DNA from 2 places in the Eleftheria terrae genome. Region 1 is predicted to be linked to the other one. Evidence: predicted binding sites of a transcription regulator. Region 1 holds the regulator's gene; the other holds the start of a gene.

Region 1 (5,159 bases):
TCGATGTACGGAATGATCGGTTGGTCGGGAACGTTGAGCGAGAAGTCCTGATTGACGGTGATCTTCTGCCCACCCTCGGGCACCTTGATGTGCTGGTACATGTGAGAAAGCTCCGCGCGAACGGGTTAGAGAAATCTTGTGTGACCGGCGATTCTAAGGCAGCACAGCTGTCAGCGGACTTGCACAACCTTGCTTATGGAGCGGTGGCCGGCCGGCGCCAGCGCTGCGGGCTCAAGCGCAGAACGCGGCGAGCGGCCGCCCCGAAAACAGCCCGTGGCCCAGGGCCCAGACCGAGGTGGCCGCCAGCGCCGCGCCGCCAGCACGGATGGCCCAGCCACCGGACCGCGCAGCCGGCGACGCGGCCCGCCAGCGACGCCACAGCACGGGTCCCAGGTGAAGGCCCGCGCCCGAGCCGGCTGCAAAGGCCAGCATGACCGCCCCGCCCTGCCAGGGATCGGAGGCCAGCGCCGCCACCATCAAGGCCGAGTACAGCAGCCCGCAAGGCAGCAGCGCCCACAAGAGGCCGGCCAGCGCCGGCCAGTGACGGGTGTCGAGGCCCAGGGTGGCGTGCCGCAGGCGCTGCCACACCTGCTGCGCCAGGCGGTCCAGCCAGCCGGGCTGCCGGCCCAGCCACAGCAGGTTGAGCCCGAGCAGCACGACGGCAACGTGGAACATGGCCCAGAAGGGGCGCAGCACGGCGAGTTCAGACGCGCCCCATTGCAGGGCACGCGCTGACGATGCGGTCAGCGCACCGAACAGCGTGTAGCCCGCCAGCCGGCCGAGCTGGAAGGAGGTCAGGCGCGAAGCGGTGCAACCCAGGCCACCGCTGGCGGCGCCGCACATGGCGATGCAGTGGGGGCTGCCGGCCAGGCCCATCAGGAGGCCGGTGGCGATGAGAGCGGTCTGCATGGCGGCGCCCGGCGACTCAAATGATGCGAGAGAAGCGCTCGCGGCTGCGGTCGGCCTGCAGGTAGCGGTCGAACACCATGGCAATGCCCCGCACGAAATACCAGCCGGTGGCGGTCACCCGCAGGCCGTCCGGCTCAAGGGTCACCAGGCCTTGCTCGACCAGCGGCATCAGCGCCTCCAGCTCGGCAGCGAAGTAGCGGCGGAAGTCGACCAGATAGGACAGCTCGATGGACTCGAACACCACATGTCCCTGGCACATCAGCGCCATGATGACCGCACGCCGCACCAGGTCGTCACGCTGCAGCGCAAGCCCGCGCACGACCGGAAACTGCCCCTGCCGCAGGCTGTCGTAGTACTCGTCCAGCGTCTTGGCGTTCTGGCTGTAGGTGGCGCCGACCCGGCCGATGGCCGACACGCCGAGGCCGATGAGATCGCAGTCCGGCTGCGTGCTGTAGCCCTGGAAGTTGCGGTGCAGCCGCCCCTGGCGCTTGGCGGCGGCCAGGCCATCGCCGTGCAGCGCGAAATGGTCCATGCCGATGTAGGCGTAACCGGCCGCCAGGAAGGTGGAGATCGCGGCCGCCAGCATGCCTACCTTCTCCGGCGGGGCCGGCAGATCGGCGCTGGCGATGCGGCGTTGCGGCTTGAAGCGTTGCGGCAAGTGGGCGTAGGCGTACAGCGCGATGCGGTCGGGCCGCAATTGCGCCACTTGCTGCAGGGTGCGGGCGAAGGACGCAGCGGTCTGCCGCGGCAGGCCATAGATCAGGTCGACATTGATCGATTCGAAACCGATCTCGCGCGCCGCGGCCATCAGGGCCACCACGCTGTCATGCGGCTGCACCCGGTGCACGGCCTTTTGCACGTCGGGATCGAAGTCCTGCACGCCAAAGCTCAGCCGGGTGAAGCCGAGCCGGGCCAGGTGGGCCAGGCGGGCGGGCGTGACGGTTCGCGGGTCGACCTCGATCGAGTATTCGCCACCAGGCGCGAAGCGGAAGGCGGAACGCAGGCTGTTCATCAGCCGCTCCAGTTCCTCGTCGCTGAGGAAGGTGGGGCTGCCGCCGCCGAAGTGCAACTGCGACACCGTCTGCTCACGGCCGAGCACGGCGGCGTGCAGGGCGATTTCCCGGTCGAGGGCGTCCAGGTATTCGGCCGCGCGCTCGTGGTGGCGAGTGATGACCTTGTTGCAGGCGCAGTAGTAGCACACCGACTCGCAGAAGGGCACATGCACATAAATTGACAGCGGTGCGTGCGCTCCGCCAGCGGCACCCACGCCGCCGCTGCGCTGCTCCAATGCCTGGCGGTACTGCAGCGGCGTGAAGGCTTCGACGAAGCGGTCGGCGGTCGGATAAGAGGTGTAGCGAGGACCGGCAACGTCAAAACGAGCCAGCATCTCGGCCGAGAGGGGGGCGGCAGCGGTATCCATGCCAGCCACTGTGCCGAAAGCCGTTGCCCCGGGCCTTGATCTGGCTCAAGCGGCGGTGGCAGCCACCCAGGAACAATCGGCACATTGCTTGAGGACCATCATGCTGCTCGACAAATCCGTCTCCCCCGGCGCCCCTGCCACCCCCGACGCCCGGTCCGCCGGCCCCGCTTCCCGCAGCACCGCCGACACCGGCGGCAGCTGCAACGGCCGGCCAGCGCCCGCCGGTGGCCAACCCCCGTCGCGCAGCGTGACCAAGCTGCACGAACTGAAGGTGGCCTGCTCGAGCTGTAACCTGCGCGAGCTCTGCCTGCCGGTCGGCCTCACCCGCCCGGAACTGGACCGGCTTGACACGCTGATCGCCAGCCGGCGCAGCGTCAAGCGCGGTGATGCGCTATTCCGTGCAGGCGACCCCTTCCAGTCGCTGTTCGCGGTGCGTACCGGCTTTTTCAAGACCACCGTGTCGTCCGAGGACGGCCGGGACCAAGTCACCGGCTTCCAGATGGCGGGCGAGCTGCTTGGCCTGGAAGCCATCAGCCATGACCGCCACACCTGCGACGCCATTGCGCTGGAGGACTCGCAGGTCTGCCTGATTCCCTACTCCCAGCTGGAAACGCTGTCGCGCGAGTTCACCGAGCTGCAGCACTCCTTCCACAAGATCATGAGCCGGGAGATCGTGCGCGACCACGGCGTGATGCTGCTGCTGGGCAGCATGCGAGCCGAGGAGCGCCTGGCGGCCTTCCTGCTGAACCTCACACAGCGGCTGGAAGCGCGCGGCTTCTCGCCTTCCCAGCTGGTGCTGCGCATGACGCGCGAGGAGATCGGCAGCTACCTGGGCCTGAAGCTGGAGACGGTCAGCCGCACCTTCTCGAAGTTCCAGGACGACGGCGTGCTGGAAGTCAAGCAGCGCCACATCCGCATCCTGAAGCTGGAAGGCCTGCGGGCCCTGCTGAGCCACAGCGGGCCCTGCTGAGGGCGGCTGCAGCACCCGCCGCAGGCGGCGGGCGGCTTCCCGGGCCGGGCCGGCACGCCCGGCTGGCGACAGGACGCGGGCGCCCTGCTCTGCCATTTCCTCCGCCACGGCCTTGGCCACTACTCCCTTGGCCACTCCCTCGGCCATTTCCTCGGCCTCCTCCCCGCCTCTCTACCCTCGCTTCGGCCATCCATTTCCGCGGCCACCGCGCCTCGCGCCATGCAAAGCGCGGCCGCTGCGCCCGCGTGGGCCGCGCGGGGTGCGGCGCGGGTCAACGACCCGGGGGGCGTGGGCAGGCGGCCGGACGGCCGTCCAGCGGCAGGGGGCAGCGGTTCACCTCGAACGGTGAGCGCGACAACAGGCAGGTGAGCGCACTCGACAAGGCCGCCGCGCCCCAAAACACGAAAAAGGCCACGGTGTAGATGGCCGAGCGCGAGAGCTCGATGGGGCCGTCGCCGAACCAGTGCAGGTCCTGCGGGTCGACCATCGCGAACACCAGCATTTCAATGCCGCCGGCGACCAGGAAGGCGGGCCAGGCGATCCACATCCAGCGCTGTTTCATCGGGCCGCTCCTTGCTGGCTGGCTCAGGGTTGCGGTGCCGCTACCGGCGTGGCCGCATGGTTGCGGGCCTGCAGTGCGGGGCGCAGGCCCTCGGGCACCGCTTCATGCGAGGCCGGGCCGCCGGCCGAGGACCGCAGCGTCTGGTTGATCTCGATGCCACGGCGGTAGTAGTCCTCGGCCAGCACCGGGTCCGGCCGCTGCGCCGCGATGACGAAGGTGGCCACACCGGCCACCACCACGGCGGCCGGGCCACCGACCACCAGCCACATCATCGGCTCGCGCCACCAGCCGGCCCGCGGGGCAGTGCTTGTTGTCGAACTCATGCGTATCCTCCTCGGCGCACGCTCAGCGCGGCACCAGAAACGTTGACTTTTCCTCGACCGTGCGGGCGGCTTGCGCCGCCTCGGCCGCCCGCTCGATGACGAAGCGGATCGGGCTCGAGCGGCCCTGCAGCGGCAGCGCCGCCTCGGCCGGCAATTGAACCCGCACGGCCAGCCAGCGGGCCTCGGCCGCGCCGATCTCGACGACCGGCTCGGAGGCCACCTGCAGGCCCGGCAGCCCGTCGACCGAGACGCGGTAGCGCTGGCTGAACTCGGTGCCGTTCATGATCTGCAGCCGGTAGACATTCTCCACCTTGCCGTCTTCCACCAGCCGGGCCAACGCGCCGCGGTCGCGGATCACGTCGACCTTGAAGGGGGCGCGCCAGGCCAGGCTCACCACGAAGGCGATCGACACCGCCAGCAGGATGGCCCCGTACACCAGCACGCGCGGCCGCAGCACCCGCTTGAACATCTGCGCCCGGCTCAGTTGCCCGGCGATGCCGTTCTCGGTGGAGTAGCGGATCAGCCCGCGGGGATAGCCCATCTTGTCCATCACGCCGTTGCACACGTCGATGCAGGCCGCGCAGCCGATGCACTCGTACTGCAGGCCTTCGCGGATGTCGATGCCGGTCGGGCAGACCTGCACGCACAAGGTGCAATCGACGCAATCGCCAAGGCCCAGCGCCTTGGGGTCGGCCTTGCGCGAACGCGAGCCCCGCGCTTCACCGCGGCGAGCGTCATAGGTGATGACCATGGTGTCCTTGTCGAACATCGCGCTCTGGAAGCGCGCGTAGGGACACATGTATTTGCAGACCTGCTCGCGCAGGTAGCCGGCATTGCCGTAGGTGGCAAAGCCGTAGAACAGCACCCAGAACCACTCCCAGGGGCCGAAGCCCAGCGTCAGCGCCTCTTGCGCCAAGGTGCGGATCGGGGTGAAGTAGCCGACGAAGCTGAAGCCGGTCCACAGGCCGATGGCGA
Region 2 (5,159 bases), 690 kb from region 1:
AGGATGAAGGCCAGCAACTGGGTCTTGTCGCCGATCTCTGCGAGCGCGACCACGCCGGTGGAAACGAGAAAAGCCTGCATGAACAATCCGGGGCCGGCAATGCACGATTGACCACACCGCTCCCCCGGCCCTGGCAGGAGCTGTGCAGTCAAAGGTCTCGCGAAGTCCGGAGGTTCACCAGTGAATGAATCCGTGCCACTGGCGCCATGCCCGCATGCAGGCAAGTCTGTTGACGCCAGTCCCCCTCAGTGAAGGAGGGAAGCTACTCCCCAATGACGGCCGCCAGTGTAGCCGAAAGCCCATGCTGGCATGTCGCCGTGCCGGGCGCGGGCGTGGCGCACCGCACGGTGCACCGGGCCTTGTGCCGGCCGGTGGCGACCCCACATGCCCGGGATGATTCCCTTCTCCGTGCTCGATCTGGCGCCAATCAACCAGGGCAGCGACGCCGCGCAGTCCTTTCGCAACACGCTGGCGCTGGCCCGCCATGCCGAGGCGCTCGGCTTCCAGCGCTACTGGCTGGCCGAGCACCACGGCATGCCGGGCATCGCCAGCGCAGCCACCGCGGTGCTGATCGGCCATGTGGCGGGCGGCACCTCCACGCTGCGGGTGGGGGCCGGCGGCATCATGCTGCCCAACCATGCGCCGCTGGCCATCGCCGAGCAGTTCGGCACGCTTGAGTCCTTGTATCCGGGGCGTATCGACCTGGGCCTGGGCCGCGCACCGGGCTCCGACGCGGCCACCGCCCGCGCGATGCGCCGGCACCTGGCGAGCGATGCGGACCAGTTCCCGCAGGACGTGATGGAGCTGCTCGACTATTTCGCCGGCTCGCCGCGGCAGCCGGTCCAGGCGGTGCCCGGCGCCGGCCTGCAGGTGCCGGTGTGGATCCTGGGCTCCAGCCTGTTCGGCGCGCAGCTGGCGGCGGCGCTCGGCCTGCCGTATGCCTTTGCCTCGCACTTCGCGCCGGGCCAGATGATGGCGGCGATCGAGACCTACCGCAGCCAGTTCCGGCCGTCGGCCCGGCTGGCCCGGCCGCATGTGATGCTCGGCTTCAACGTGTTCGCGGCCGACACCGACGAGGAAGCCGCCTGGCACGCGACGTCGCTGCAGCAGGCCTTCGTCAACCTGCGCAGCGGCCGGCCGACACCGCTGCCGCCGCCGGTGGCCGGCTATGCCAGCGGGCTGGACGCGCAGGCCCAGGCGCTGCTCGCGCAGGTGCTGTCCTGTTCCGCGGTGGGCGCGCCCGAAACGGTGCGCCGGCAGCTGCGCGCCTTCATCGAGCAGACCGAGGCGGACGAGCTGATGATCACCTCGCAGTTCTTCGACACCGCCGCCCGGCTGCGCTCCTACGAGATCGCGGCCGAGGTCCGCACCATGCTGTGAGGCCGGGTCCCCGCGGCCCGGTCAGCGGCCAAGTCAGCGGCAGCCGGGTCAGCGGCTGCGGGCGGCGGAAGCCATCGTGCGGGGATCTTCCGCCCGTGTCAGGTGCACCTGGGTGCCGTAGCTGCGGTAGCGGTCATGCAGGGCCTGCACCTCGGCGGCCAGCGGCTCGACCTCTTCGATCTCGTGGCGGTGCCGCTCGATGGTGTGGCCGGCCAGGTCGATGAGCTTGGCATTGAGCGTGCGCTGCGCATGCGCGAGCAAGACCTGCACCGCCTGGCGCGGCGAGCCCTCCAGCGTGTGGGACACGGCTTCCTCCGCCGCGCCGCTGATCGCGGTGTAGGCGGCCTGCAGCAGCGGCTGCAGCTCGGGGCGCTTGTGCACCGCTCGCCCCAGCAGTTCGGCCGTGGTGCGTGAGACAGCAAAGCGCCGCCCGAGGATGTCGACGTGGTGCGGCAGGTCCTCCAGCCGCACTTCCTGCAGGTCCAGCCGCGACAGCACCATCAACAGGTTGCAGGCCGCTTCGAATTCGAAGTCCGGGGCCGTCACCTCGTCGAGCAGGCGCCGCACGCTCGCCACCGCATCGGCCACCCGGCGTTGCAGCAATTGGCCGAACACCTCCAGCACGGCCTCGAAGCGGCGCAACCGCGCGCTGTGGGGCGCGCCCTCGCGGGCCTGGGACATGCTCTCGCGCGAGCGCGCCAGGCCCCGGGCGTCGGCAGCGTCGAATTGCAGGGTGCCCAGCAGCACCAGCCCCTGCAGGTCGAAGACCTTGGATTGCAGCCCCAGCCGGCTGGCCTTCTGCAGCGCCTCGGTCGCTTCCTTGGCGCTGCCGTAGTAGAAGGCCAGCAGGCCGAGCTTGACCAGCCGGGCCACCGAACCGGGGGTGAGGTCGCAGGCGCGGCGCAGGGCGGCCATGGCCTGGTCCGGCTCGCCCTGGTCGAGCAGCACGCGGCCCATGACGTCGTAGGCGTCGGCATAGCCCGGCTGCTCGCCCAGCAGGCTTTCCAGGGTGCGCCTGGCCTGCAGCGCACCACCGGCCTCGTATTGGGTGCGGGCCACCCCGAGCCGGGCCCAGGGCAGGGCGCGCACTTTCAGGATGGCTTCGAACATCTTCTGTGCCGCATGGGGCTTGCCCAGCCGCAGCCAGAGCTCCGCGCCGATGCGGGCAGCATGCACCCAGTTCGGGCCGTGCGTCTCGAAACGGGCCTGGCACAGCTCGGCAGCGGGCAGGAATCGCCCGTCCTCGACCTGAACGATGATGTCGCGCAGCGAACGCTTGCGCTGGCGGGCCTGCACCAGGCGCTCGCGCAAGGCCTGCTCGGTATGGGGCTTGATGAGGTAGGCATCGAGCGCGGCCTCGGCGGCCTCCGCCACATGGGCGTAGCCGGCCTCGCTGGAGATCATCACGACCACGGTGGACAGCGGCAGCAGGTGGGCCAGCCGCAGGTCGTCCAGCAAGTCCTGCCCGGTCATCGGCTCGCCGGGGAAGTGGTATTCGCACAGCACGATGTCGAAGTGCCGGAACTCCAGCGCCTTGCGCGCCTCCATGGCCCGGCTCGTCTGCACGACACGCGAGATACCGAAGTCCCTCAGCATGCCGGCCAGGATGCTGCGCGAGGTGGGGTTGGCGTCCACCACCAGTGCGCTGGCGTTCAGGATCTCTTCGTCGAGCAGTTGCATGCGTCGCCCCTGAAACCGCGGACCGCGGCGGTGAGTGCGCCCGGGCCGTGTACGGTCGCTTGTACCTGATGCGCGCTGCCCGGCGGGCTCGCCTCCTGGTTCGCCCAGGGCATCAGTGTGACGGATTGCGCGCCATTCCGCATGCGGGGCCGCCTGCCGGGGCCTTGCGCTGCATCAAGGCGGCACGAAGGCCGCCGGGCGAAGCTCGGCAGCATCGATACAGCCCCGAGGAAACACCACCGTGCCGTCCCATTTGTTCCAGGCCCTGCTGGAAGCCGCCCGGGCCCAGGCGGAACCGCAGCGCCTGCTGTTTGTCTTCGCCGGCTCGGAGTTGCCGGCAGGTGCCTCCGCCGAGCAGCGTGCGCGCTATGAAGCGGGCGAAGGCGGTGCACTGACGCCGCTGATGTGCGTGGACAAGCCGGCCGAGGGCCTGCACAGCTTCGCCGCGCTGGTGGAGGAAAGCCGGCAGGCCGGCCCGCCGTGGCAGGTGGTGTTCGTGGCTGCGCTGGCTGGCCGGGGCGGCCAGTCGCCGGCGGATGAGGAGGTGGAGCGCGCCTTGCGCCGCATGGTCGAGGCGGTGAACACCGGGGCGGTGGACGGACTCCTGGCGTACAACCCGCAGGGCGAGGTGCTCAGCTTTCAGTGAAGGCGGAACTCCGCTGAAGAGCGACCTGCTTGGTCACCCCAGGGTGTCAGCGGCTCACCGGGTGTTGATGATTGCCGGCTTCGTTGTCCACCGGCAGCCGGCCCGGCCATGCCGCTGCCTTCGCTTCCATGTCGGAACGCCTCCGACCATGGCGGGCGCGTGCCGCAGGCACCTGGGCCGCCGGACGCCAGCTTGCACCGCTGTCGAGGCCCCGCCGGCGCCTGCCGCCGTCGCAGCCGTGGCAGGCGGACCGCGGCCGGGAGCAACCGGCCGGCCACCTCCGCGCACTGTGGCTGCCGACTGCGGCTGCAGATGGCCGAACGCCTGACGCTGCTGCTCCCGCCCGGGACGACCCGATCGATCCAGGTGCGCGAAGGCGCGCGCACGCCCCGGCTCCATTGGCGGCCTGGCGGGAGTGCAACGCCGCCAGCCGCCGCCTGGCGCTGCAGCTGCGCTTCTCGGCCACGGACCGATAGCGCAAAGGGCGGCCGAGCCGCCCTTGTTTGGGTGAGCGATGGCAGCCGGCTCAAGCCGTCTTGATGACGCCCCGGCGCACCTGGTCGCGCTCGATCGACTCGAACAAGGCCTTGAAGTTGCCTTCGCCGAAGCCGTCGTCGCCCTTGCGCTGGATGAACTCGAAGAACACCGGGCCGAGCACTGTGTTCGAGAAGATCTGCAGCAGCAGGCGCCGGCCCTCGGGGCCGGTGGCACCGTCGAGCAGGATGCCACGGGCCTGCAGCTCCTGGGTCGGCTCGCCGTGGTTGGGCAGGCGGCCTTCCAGCATCTCGTAGTAGGTGGCGGGCGGGGCGGTCATGAAGGGCATGCCGGACTGCTTGAGCTTGTCCCAGGTGGCCACCAGGTCGTCGGTCAGCAGCGCGACGTGCTGGATGCCCTCGCCGCTGAATTGCATCAGGAACTCCTCGATCTGGCCGGAGCCCTTGGACGATTCCTCGTTCAGCGGAATGCGGATCTTGCCATCCGGCGCCGTCATGGCCTTGGAGGTCAGGCCGGTGTACTCGCCCTTGATGTCGAAGTAGCGGATCTCGCGGAAGTTGAACAGCCGCTCGTAGAAGGCCGCCCAGTAGGCCATGCGGCCGCGGTAGACGTTGTGCGTCAGGTGGTCGATGAGCTTCAGGCCGGCGCCCTGCGGGTGGCGGTCGACGCCCTCGATGAACTCGAAGTCGATGTCATAGATCGACTTGCCTTCCTCGAAGCGGTCGATCAGGTACAGCGGCGCGCCGCCGATGCCCTTGATGGCGGGCAGGCGCAGCTCCATCGGGCCGGTGGGGATGTCCACCGGCTGTGCGCCCAGCTCCAGCGCGCGGGCATAGGCCTTGTGCGCATCCTTGACGCGGAAGGCCATGCCGCAGGCCGCCGGGCCATGCTCGGCCGCGAAGTAGGCCGCGACGCTCTTGGGCTCGTTGTTGACGATGAAGTTGATCTCGCCCTGGCG

The links. Region 1 encodes FNR, which switches genes on or off when oxygen is low (the NO sensors DNR and NnrR bind a similar motif). Its sites were predicted from a motif close to TTGATNNNNATCAA; they were not measured.
Region 2: N7L95_RS03090 (ribonucleotide reductase subunit alpha) is a predicted target of FNR. The motif match lies at 3,225-3,238, and genes of this name have one in related genera.

Annotation. Positions count from the first base shown of each region.
Region 1 is NZ_CP106951.1:5,408,670-5,413,828, reverse strand. Features, by position in the region: gene icd (NADP-dependent isocitrate dehydrogenase) at 1-101, opposite strand, end outside; gene N7L95_RS24280 (sulfite exporter TauE/SafE family protein) at 232-909, opposite strand; gene hemN (oxygen-independent coproporphyrinogen III oxidase) at 926-2,329, opposite strand; gene fnr (fumarate/nitrate reduction transcriptional regulator Fnr) at 2,433-3,299, shown strand; gene N7L95_RS24265 (hypothetical protein) at 3,571-3,861, opposite strand; gene N7L95_RS24260 (FixH family protein) at 3,885-4,184, opposite strand; gene ccoG (cytochrome c oxidase accessory protein CcoG) at 4,207-5,159, opposite strand, start outside.
Region 2 is NZ_CP106951.1:642,959-648,117, reverse strand. Features, by position in the region: gene N7L95_RS03105 (TMEM165/GDT1 family protein) at 1-80, opposite strand, end outside; yybP-ykoY riboswitch at 81-283, opposite strand; gene N7L95_RS03100 (LLM class flavin-dependent oxidoreductase) at 394-1,380, shown strand; gene N7L95_RS03095 (response regulator) at 1,429-3,060, opposite strand; gene N7L95_RS03090 (ribonucleotide reductase subunit alpha) at 3,302-3,706, shown strand; gene hppD (4-hydroxyphenylpyruvate dioxygenase) at 4,233-5,159, opposite strand, start outside.